DNA from 2 places in the Janthinobacterium sp. 13 genome. Region 1 is predicted to be linked to the other one. Evidence: predicted binding sites of a transcription regulator. Region 1 holds the regulator's gene; the other holds the start of a gene.
The links. The regulator HrcA, encoded in region 1, represses chaperone genes, less so after heat shock. The targets are predictions, from matches to a motif close to TTAGCACTCNNNNNNNNNGAGTGCTAA.

Region 1 (4,159 bases):
AGGCTCGGCGGCAGGTGCAGGCGTCACTTCCGGCTTGCTCACAGGAATGGCAGGGGCGGCATCGGCCGGCACGGGCACGGCGCTCGGCGCCACGGGCGACGGCACGGCGGCGGCTGGCGCGTCGGCCTTGGCGACCTTGGCGAACGGCGACGGACCGGCGATGCGGTCGATGTATTCTTTCTCCGTCGGCAAGTTACCGCCTTCGAAACGTTCAACCTTGCCATCCTTGCCGAAGTACACGACCACGCGGCTGCTGGTGGTTTCGCCACTGCCCCGTGCCAGGCGGAATGGATAATCCCAGCGGTCGGCATGGAAGATATCAGTCAGCAGCGAGGTGCCGAGGACGAAACGCACCTGGTCGCGCGTCATGCCCACTTTCAACTGGGCCAGCATCTCTTCGGAGACAAAGTTGCCTTGTTGAATGTCAGGACGGTAGGGCGAGAAAAACCACATGAATTTTTGCAGCGGCGTAATGGTGGTCGTTTGTGCGCCCTGTTCGGGAACCAGTTCCTTGCCTTCTTTTTGAGCAGCTGCCGGCTTTTCGCCCAGGATGCCACGGTTGGCGCAGCCGGACATGGCCAGCGCGACACAGACCATGCCTGCCAAGACTGGTGCTCGAAATGGAATACGGTGCCAGAGAGATGGCAATACAGCCGGTGTTACGCGCATAAATGACCTCAATTGGATGAACAAAACGCCAGGAGTGACCGGCCCGCCAAAAAAAAGCATATTTTGGCACTCCCCGACAAAACGCTATATGATAAAGCACCTGACCCACATACGAGCAACAAACATGAGTAACAATCCTAGTGATCTCAAGGCAAGCGGCCTGAAAGCCACCCTGCCACGGCTGAAGATACTCGATATCTTCCAGAGTAGCCCGGTACGCCACCTGACCGCGGAAGACGTCTACAAGATTCTGCTGGCCGACAATATGGATGTCGGCTTGGCAACTGTCTACCGCGTCCTCACGCAATTCGAACAGGCCGGCTTGCTCAATCGCAACCATTTTGAAACCGGCAAGGCGATTTTCGAGCTCAACGAAGGCTCCCACCACGACCATCTGGTGTGCCTCGACTGTGGCCGGGTCGAAGAATTCTTCGACGAAGACATCGAAGTGCGCCAGCAAAAGGTCGCCGAAGAACGCGGCTTCAAGATCGCCGAACACGCTTTGGCCATCTATGGCAACTGCATCAAGACGGCTTGCCCGCACAAAACAGCCTGACCCAAGCCGGCCGTTTCCGCAAGGGAACGGCCGGCGCGCCAGGCAGTATGATCAATGATGGCTCAGCGCGCTTGACAGCAGCTTGGCCGTGATATCGACGATCGGGATGACGCGCTCGTAAGCCATGCGCGTCGGCCCGATCACTCCCAACGTTCCCACGATCTTGCCGTTGACTTCATACGGCGCCGTCACCACGCTCATCTCATCCATCGGCACCAGGTTCGATTCGCCGCCGATAAAAATCTGCACGCCCGTCGCCTTGCTCGACACGTCGAGCAACTGCATCAAGCCCGTTTTTTGCTCGAACATGTCGAACATCTGGCGCAGCGAATGCATGTTCGACGACAGATCGCTCACGCTGAGCAAGTTGCGCTCGCCGGAAATCACCATGTCATCGCTATGGTCGGCCATCGCTTCGCTGCCCGCTTCCACGGCCGCCTGCATCAAACTGCCCATATCGTCGCGCAACTGGCGCAATTCGCCCTGCAGGCGCACGCGCACGGCGTCGAAGGACAGGCCGCCATAATTCTGGTTGATGTAATTGGCCGATTGCACCAGTTGCGCCGGCGTATAGTCGGCCTCCGTCAGCAATAAACGGTTCTGCACGTCGCCGCCGGGCGCGACGATGACGAGCAGGATGCGTTTTTCCGACAGGCGCAGGAATTCGATTTGCTGGAACACGGATTCGCGGCGCGGACTGAGCACGACGCCGGCAAATTGCGACAGCGACGACAGCATCTGCGCCGCGTTGGCGATGGTTTTTTGCGGTTGCGGCGTCTGCAGGCGCATGCGCGATTCCACCAAGTGCTCGTCCAGGTGCCGCACGGTCAGCAAGGTGTCGACAAAGATGCGGTAGCCGCGCGGCGTGGGGATGCGTCCGGCCGAGGTGTGCGGACTGGACACATAACCGAGCTCTTCCAGGTCGGCCATGATGTTGCGGATCGTGGCCGGCGACAGGTCCAGGCCGGAAATTTTCGACAAGGCGCGCGAACCGACCGGCAGGCCGTCGGCGATATATCGCTCGACCAGGGCTTTCAGCAGTGTTTGGGCACGTGTATCGAGTTGCATGGTGTTTTATTTAGGCAAGTATTTTGTTAAGCAAGCGGCAACGAAAGCGGCCGAACGTGCGTCAACAGCGCCTATTATGCACGTTCGCCCGGCCTGCGGCGATCAATCTTCCAGTTGCCCTTGCAGCCACAGCAACAATTCATCAAAGTTGGCGCAGATGGCGTCGGGCTGCACGCCGGTGGCCAGGTGCGCATCGCTGCCCTTGCGGTTCATCCAGACGGCGCGCATGCCCGCCCCCTGCGCTCCCGTCACGTCGAAATACAGGTCGTCGCCGACATACACGGCTTCATGGGGCGCGACGTCCAGCGCGGCGCAAGCTGCCAGGAAGATGCTGGCGTCGGGCTTGGCCACGCCAAAATCGCTGGCGGCGATCGATACCTTGAAATGCTGCGCCAGGCCGATAATGTCAAGGTCCGCATTGCCATTCGAGATCGAACCGACCAGCATGCGCTGGCGCATCCAGGCCAGGCCCGGCAAGACGTCGTCATAGGGCTGGACGCGGTTGCGCGCGGCCAGGAATTGCAGGATAGCGCCGTCGACCAGGGCGGGATCCTCGCCGGCAGCCTCGAAGGCGGCCAGCAGGCCCGCGCGGCGCAACTCGATCAGGTTGCCATGGAAATGCGGTTGTTCCTTGAGCATGGCCAGGCGGTGCTGGCGCAGCACCTCGATGGAAAACTGCCGCGCCACCTTGGGCGCATGCGTGGCCAGCCAGTCGTGCAGCAGGGTTTCCGCGGCGGCGATCACGGGCGCGATGGGCCACAAGGTATCGTCGAGGTCGAACAGGATGGCCTTGGGCGGCACGGCGGGTTTTACAGGGGCAAGGGACATGGGACTCACAATGGGATGCTGCGTCACGCTGCGCAGGGTGCGTCTATTGTCGCACCGATCGACGCCGCCGGCATGGCTGCGCCCCCGTGAAATGGGGCCGGGCCAGCGCTTCCCGGCGAAAAATTGTTACAGGGTGATACAAGGCAAGGTCATCCAGCTTGCCAGATAGACTAAAATAGGCGCCATTCCAATGCGGCGCCAGCGTCCGCGTTGCGCTACCCAACTTAATTCGTTTTGGAGAATGTATGAAAAATTTGTACCTGCGCTCGATGCTGGCGGCGGCTTGCGCCGTCACCCTGGCAGCCTGCGGCGGCAGCGGCGGCAACCTGTATCTGCAAGTCTCAGTCAGCGGCCTGGCCAAGGATGGCCTGATTCTCCTGAATGACGGGGAACGCTTGCCGGTTCCTGTGGGCCAGGGCACCGTCGTCTTCACCAAGCTGGTCAAGAACGATGACCGCTACAATATTACCATCGCGGAACAGCCCAAGGGCGCCGTTTGCACCATCGCCAATGGCGCCGGCAAGGCATCGAGCTATTCCGTGAACACGGCCTTGGTGAGCTGCACAACCAACAGCTACCCGCTGAATGGCACGATCACAGGCCTGAGCGCCGATGGCTTGCGCCTGGTGATGGGCCCCAAAGGCATCACCCTGTCGGCTGGCGCCACCGCCTACACATTCACTTCGGTAGCTGACGGCGCCCCGTACGGTATTTCCATACTGGCTCAGCCAACGGGCCTGACGTGCCGCTTCCAGGGTTCAAAGAGTACCGACGCCAGCGATACGGTCGGCACGATGGGCTCTGCCGCCACGACCGCGGCCACACTTGACTGCACGCCGCAGTAATCCTTGCGATCCGTCACCTATTTTTTGGAGAAATACATGAAGTTATCCTGCTTGCGCCCACTCGCCGCGCTGCTGCTGACCCTGGGACTGGCCGCTTGCGGCGGCAAGGCCTCGTATGAGGTCGGCGGAACGATCTTTGGCTTGACCAATGAAGGGCTGATCCTGGCAAATGGCAGCGACACCCTCCCGGTTC
Region 2 (4,159 bases), 740 kb from region 1:
GCGATGCGGTCGTTGCCCTTGACCTTGCCCGCGTCGCGGATGGCTTTCATTTTGCTATCGAGATAGATCGCCGCTTCGCGCAGCGCGCGCTCTTCGCCGTCGCGGCACACCATGCTGTAGGACTGGCCCATGATATTGACATCGACACGCGGCATTACGCTTCCTTCTCGTTCTCGGCAATATAGGCGCCCGCTTCCGAAGCGGCTTGCTCCAGGCCAGCTTGCACCAGTTCGGGAATTTTTTCCAGCAACGCTTCCACCCGCTCCTGCGCCTCGCGCATGCGTTGCACGTACAGGGCGTTGTCGGCGGCCAGCGCGGCATTGTCCTTGCGCAATTGCGCGTTTTCACGGCGCAGCGCATGGGTCATTTCGGCCAGCAGGCCTATTTTGTCGGATAATTCGTTGAATTCGGAAATCATCCCGCCACTATAGGGCGGACGCTCCATGGGCGTCAATCGAATCACGCCGCTGTCACACATATTTACATCAATGCAGGGCAGTTGGCGGACAATACACGCTTTTTCCGGCGCTTTTCGCCAAGTGCGCGCATCCGCCAGCGCCGCGATGGCGGCGTTTTACTCGTCGACGTAATCGGGTTCGATATCGAGTCCGCCATAGCGGTTTTCGCAAGAGCGGCGGGTCAGCGTCTGTTGTCCACCCTTTCCGTCAAGCACCATCGTCAAGTCGCGGCATGTACTGCGGTAGCTGCCAGGTTTGGCGTCCGTCCCCGAGGGCGTCAGGCGCACTGCCAGCGGCACCGCATTGCCCAGGCCCTTGTTGCTCCACTGGCGCGTCTTGCCATCCTCTTCATCCTTCAAGGTGCGCACGGCAGCTGTCAGCAAGGCTTTCTGTTCCTTCGCATTCAGCTTGGCGATGGTCACGTCGGACAGGAATGGCGGATACACGACGGGCGCCGGGTCCTTGCCCTGCACATCCCAGTTGCCGCTGTTTTGCGAACAGGTGCGGCGGCTCAGGTCCTGCGACTTGCCGCCCGCCGTGACGACGAATTTCAGGTCGCGGCAGACGTGCGCCTTCAGGCTGTGCTCCGTCATGCCGGAATTGCTGAAGTTATACGTGACTTTCACCAGCACGCCGCGGTTGCCGCCGTTGTCCCACACATGGGCTTCCTGGTCGTCGTCATCCTTGTTCAAGTCGTTGAACAAGTCATTGAGCAGCATGTTCTTTTCCAGCGGGGTCAGGGCCGCCACGGTGATTTCATCGACGATGGTGGGCGTTTGCGCGGCGGCATTGCCCAGGCAGGCGAGGCCGATGACGGTGACGCCCAGCAGGCGCAGGGCGGGACGGGAAAGCGGGAATGGCATGGTGTTCTTTCTGGCGCGAGCGGTGATATGTGGTGATATTGATATGCAATTGCAATCATCTTATCAAATTTCATAGTCAAACTCTGTTTCCTGTGCGTACAGGAACACCCCCTCTCCGAACGACATGCTAGAGTCCCGCCTGTTGCTGACGCCCGGGAACGAGGCTTGTGCTGGCGCAAACCCTGTGTAGATGCAGGCTCTGCTCAGCATCTATCTATATGTTCCCCTTGAATAAGCCCTTGAAGTTGACCCTTAGCGTCCCTATAATTAGCACTCGTTAGTAGAGAGTGCTAACAAACTCTTTCGTAGCAATCCTCAGGACATGATGGTGCATGCCGGACAACAGCAGGGAACGCTACGCGGCGGGCGACGCCGCGATGCCACCACTGCCCAGCACCGGCACGCACTCGATGACATGGGGTTTGCTTGACCGTTGCGGGCTGCTTTCAACGGCGGTCACTGAAAGCAGGCCTGGCGCTGCGCCAGGCATGTATTCATTTAGCAACACTTATCCATTGAACTTTAAGGAGTTTTGTATGAATCTGCGCCCATTGAACGATCGCGTCATCGTCAAACGCCTCGACCAGGAAACCAAAACTGCGTCCGGCCTCATCATTCCTGATGCAGCTGCTGAAAAACCGGATCAAGGCGAAGTCCTTGCCGTAGGCAATGGCAAGATTCTCGACGACGGCAAAGTCCGTCCTCTGGATGTCAAAGTGGGCGACCGCGTCCTGTTCGGCAAGTACGCCGGCCAAACCGTCAAAGTTGACGGCGATGAGCTGCTGGTCATGCGCGAAGAAGACATCATGGCGATCGTCGTCAAGTAATTGTTTCCACGTTGTAGACAGATACATCCCGAAACTCAGGAGAATTGAACATGGCAGCTAAAGAAGTAGTATTCGGCGACGCAGCGCGCGCCAAGATGGTCGAAGGCGTCAACATCCTCGCCAACGCAGTCAAAGTAACGCTGGGCCCGAAAGGCCGCAACGTGGTCCTGGAGCGCTCGTTCGGCGCCCCTACCGTCACCAAGGATGGTGTATCGGTAGCGAAAGAAGTTGAACTCAAAGACAAGCTCATGAACATGGGCGCGCAAATGGTCAAGGAAGTTGCTTCCCGCACCAGCGACAACGCCGGCGACGGCACCACCACCGCGACCGTGCTGGCACAAGCCATCGTGCGCGAAGGCATGAAGTTCGTTGCCGCCGGCATGAACCCGATGGACCTGAAGCGCGGTATCGACAAGGCTGTTGCAGCCACCGTCGAAGAACTGGCGAAAATCGCCCGTCCTTGCACCACGACCAAGGAAATCGCCCAGGTTGGCGCGATCTCGGCGAACTCGGACTACTCGATCGGCGAGCGTATCGCTGAAGCGATGGAAAAAGTCGGCAAAGAAGGCGTCATCACCGTAGAAGACGGCAAGTCGCTGAACGACGAGCTGGACATCGTTGAAGGCATGCAGTTCGACCGCGGCTACCTGTCGCCATACTTCATCAACAACCCAGAGAAACAAGTTGCCGTACTGGACAGCCCATTCGTCCTGCTGTGCGACAAGAAAATCTCGAACATCCGTGACCTGCTGCCGGTACTGGAACAAGTCGCAAAAGCTGGCCGTCCACTGCTGATCATCGCGGAAGACATCGAAGGCGAAGCGCTGGCGACCCTGGTTGTGAACAACATCCGCGGCATCCTGAAAACTTGCGCAGTGAAAGCCCCTGGCTTCGGCGACCGCCGCAAAGCCATGCTGGAAGACATCGCTGTCCTGACCGGCGGCCAAGTGATCGCTGAAGAAGTCGGCCTGACCCTGGAAAAAGTGACCCTGGCCGAACTGGGCCAAGCGAAACGCATCGAAGTGGGCAAGGAAAACACCATCGTTATCGATGGCGCCGGCGAAGCTGCCTCGATCGAAGCACGCGTAAAACAAGTACGCGTACAGATCGAAGAAGCGACCTCGGACTACGACCGTGAAAAACTGCAAGAGCGCGTAGCCAAACTGGCTGGCGGCGTTGCCGTGATCAAGGTTGGCGCAGCCACCGAAGTCGAGATGAAAGAGAAAAAAGCCCGCGTTGAAGATGCACTGCACGCAACCCGCGCTGCCGTGGAAGAAGGCATCGTGCCAGGCGGCGGCGTAGCCCTGCTGCGCGCACGCGCCAACATCACGGTCAAGGGCGACAATCCTGATCAAGACGCTGGTATCAAGATCGTCCTGCGCGCAATGGAAGAGCCACTGCGCATGATCGTGCAAAACGCTGGCGAAGAAGCTTCGGTCGTCGTGGCAGCCGTACTGGCTGGCTCGGGCAACTACGGCTACAACGCTGCCAATGGCACGTATGGCGACATGGTTGAAATGGGCGTCCTGGACCCAGCCAAAGTGACCCGTTCGGCGCTGCAAAACGCCGCTTCGATCGCTTCGCTGATGCTGACGACCGACTGCATGGTCTGCGAAATCGCTGACGACAAGGCAGGCGGCGGCATGGGCGGCGGCATGGGTGGTATGGGCGGCATGGGCGGCATGGACGGCATGATGTAATGTCCGGCGGCCAGTCGCGCAGGCGACGGCGCGACTGGCCGCATACGCAGGGACAGGGCTGGCAGACCAAAAGCTGCCAGCGCCTCCCGGCGGCCCCGAAAGCCACCTTCTACGGAAGGTGGCTTTTTTTCGCCTGGCGATCTGGCAAACCCGTTTCGCAAACCCGTTTGGCAAGCCCGGCGATTGCCGGCCTGGGCGTTTTGCTTTAGCATGGCCGCCATCGTCCCTCTTTCCCATGCTCACCATCATGCCGCCACGCGCCTCCTCTTCCAAAACCACCATCATCGCCGGCATCCTGGCCGGCTTGCTGG

Region 2: a site for HrcA is predicted at 1,589-1,615, ahead of groES (co-chaperone GroES). Genes of this name have one in related genera too.

What each region holds. Positions count from the first base shown of each region.
Region 1 is NZ_PEEQ01000001.1:3,565,355-3,569,513, reverse strand. Features, by position in the region: gene CLU94_RS15615 (outer membrane protein assembly factor BamE) at 1-597, opposite strand, end outside; gene fur (ferric iron uptake transcriptional regulator) at 794-1,225, shown strand; gene hrcA (heat-inducible transcriptional repressor HrcA) at 1,277-2,293, opposite strand; gene CLU94_RS15600 (HAD family hydrolase) at 2,396-3,121, opposite strand; gene CLU94_RS15595 (hypothetical protein) at 3,367-3,966, shown strand; gene CLU94_RS15590 (hypothetical protein) at 3,970-4,159, shown strand, end outside.
Region 2 is NZ_PEEQ01000001.1:4,309,704-4,313,862, reverse strand. Features, by position in the region: gene CLU94_RS18895 (cell division protein ZapA) at 1-155, opposite strand, end outside; gene CLU94_RS18890 (DUF904 domain-containing protein) at 155-445, opposite strand; gene CLU94_RS18885 (hypothetical protein) at 575-1,321, opposite strand; gene groES (co-chaperone GroES) at 1,858-2,148, shown strand; gene groL (chaperonin GroEL) at 2,199-3,848, shown strand; gene CLU94_RS18870 (hypothetical protein) at 4,096-4,159, shown strand, end outside.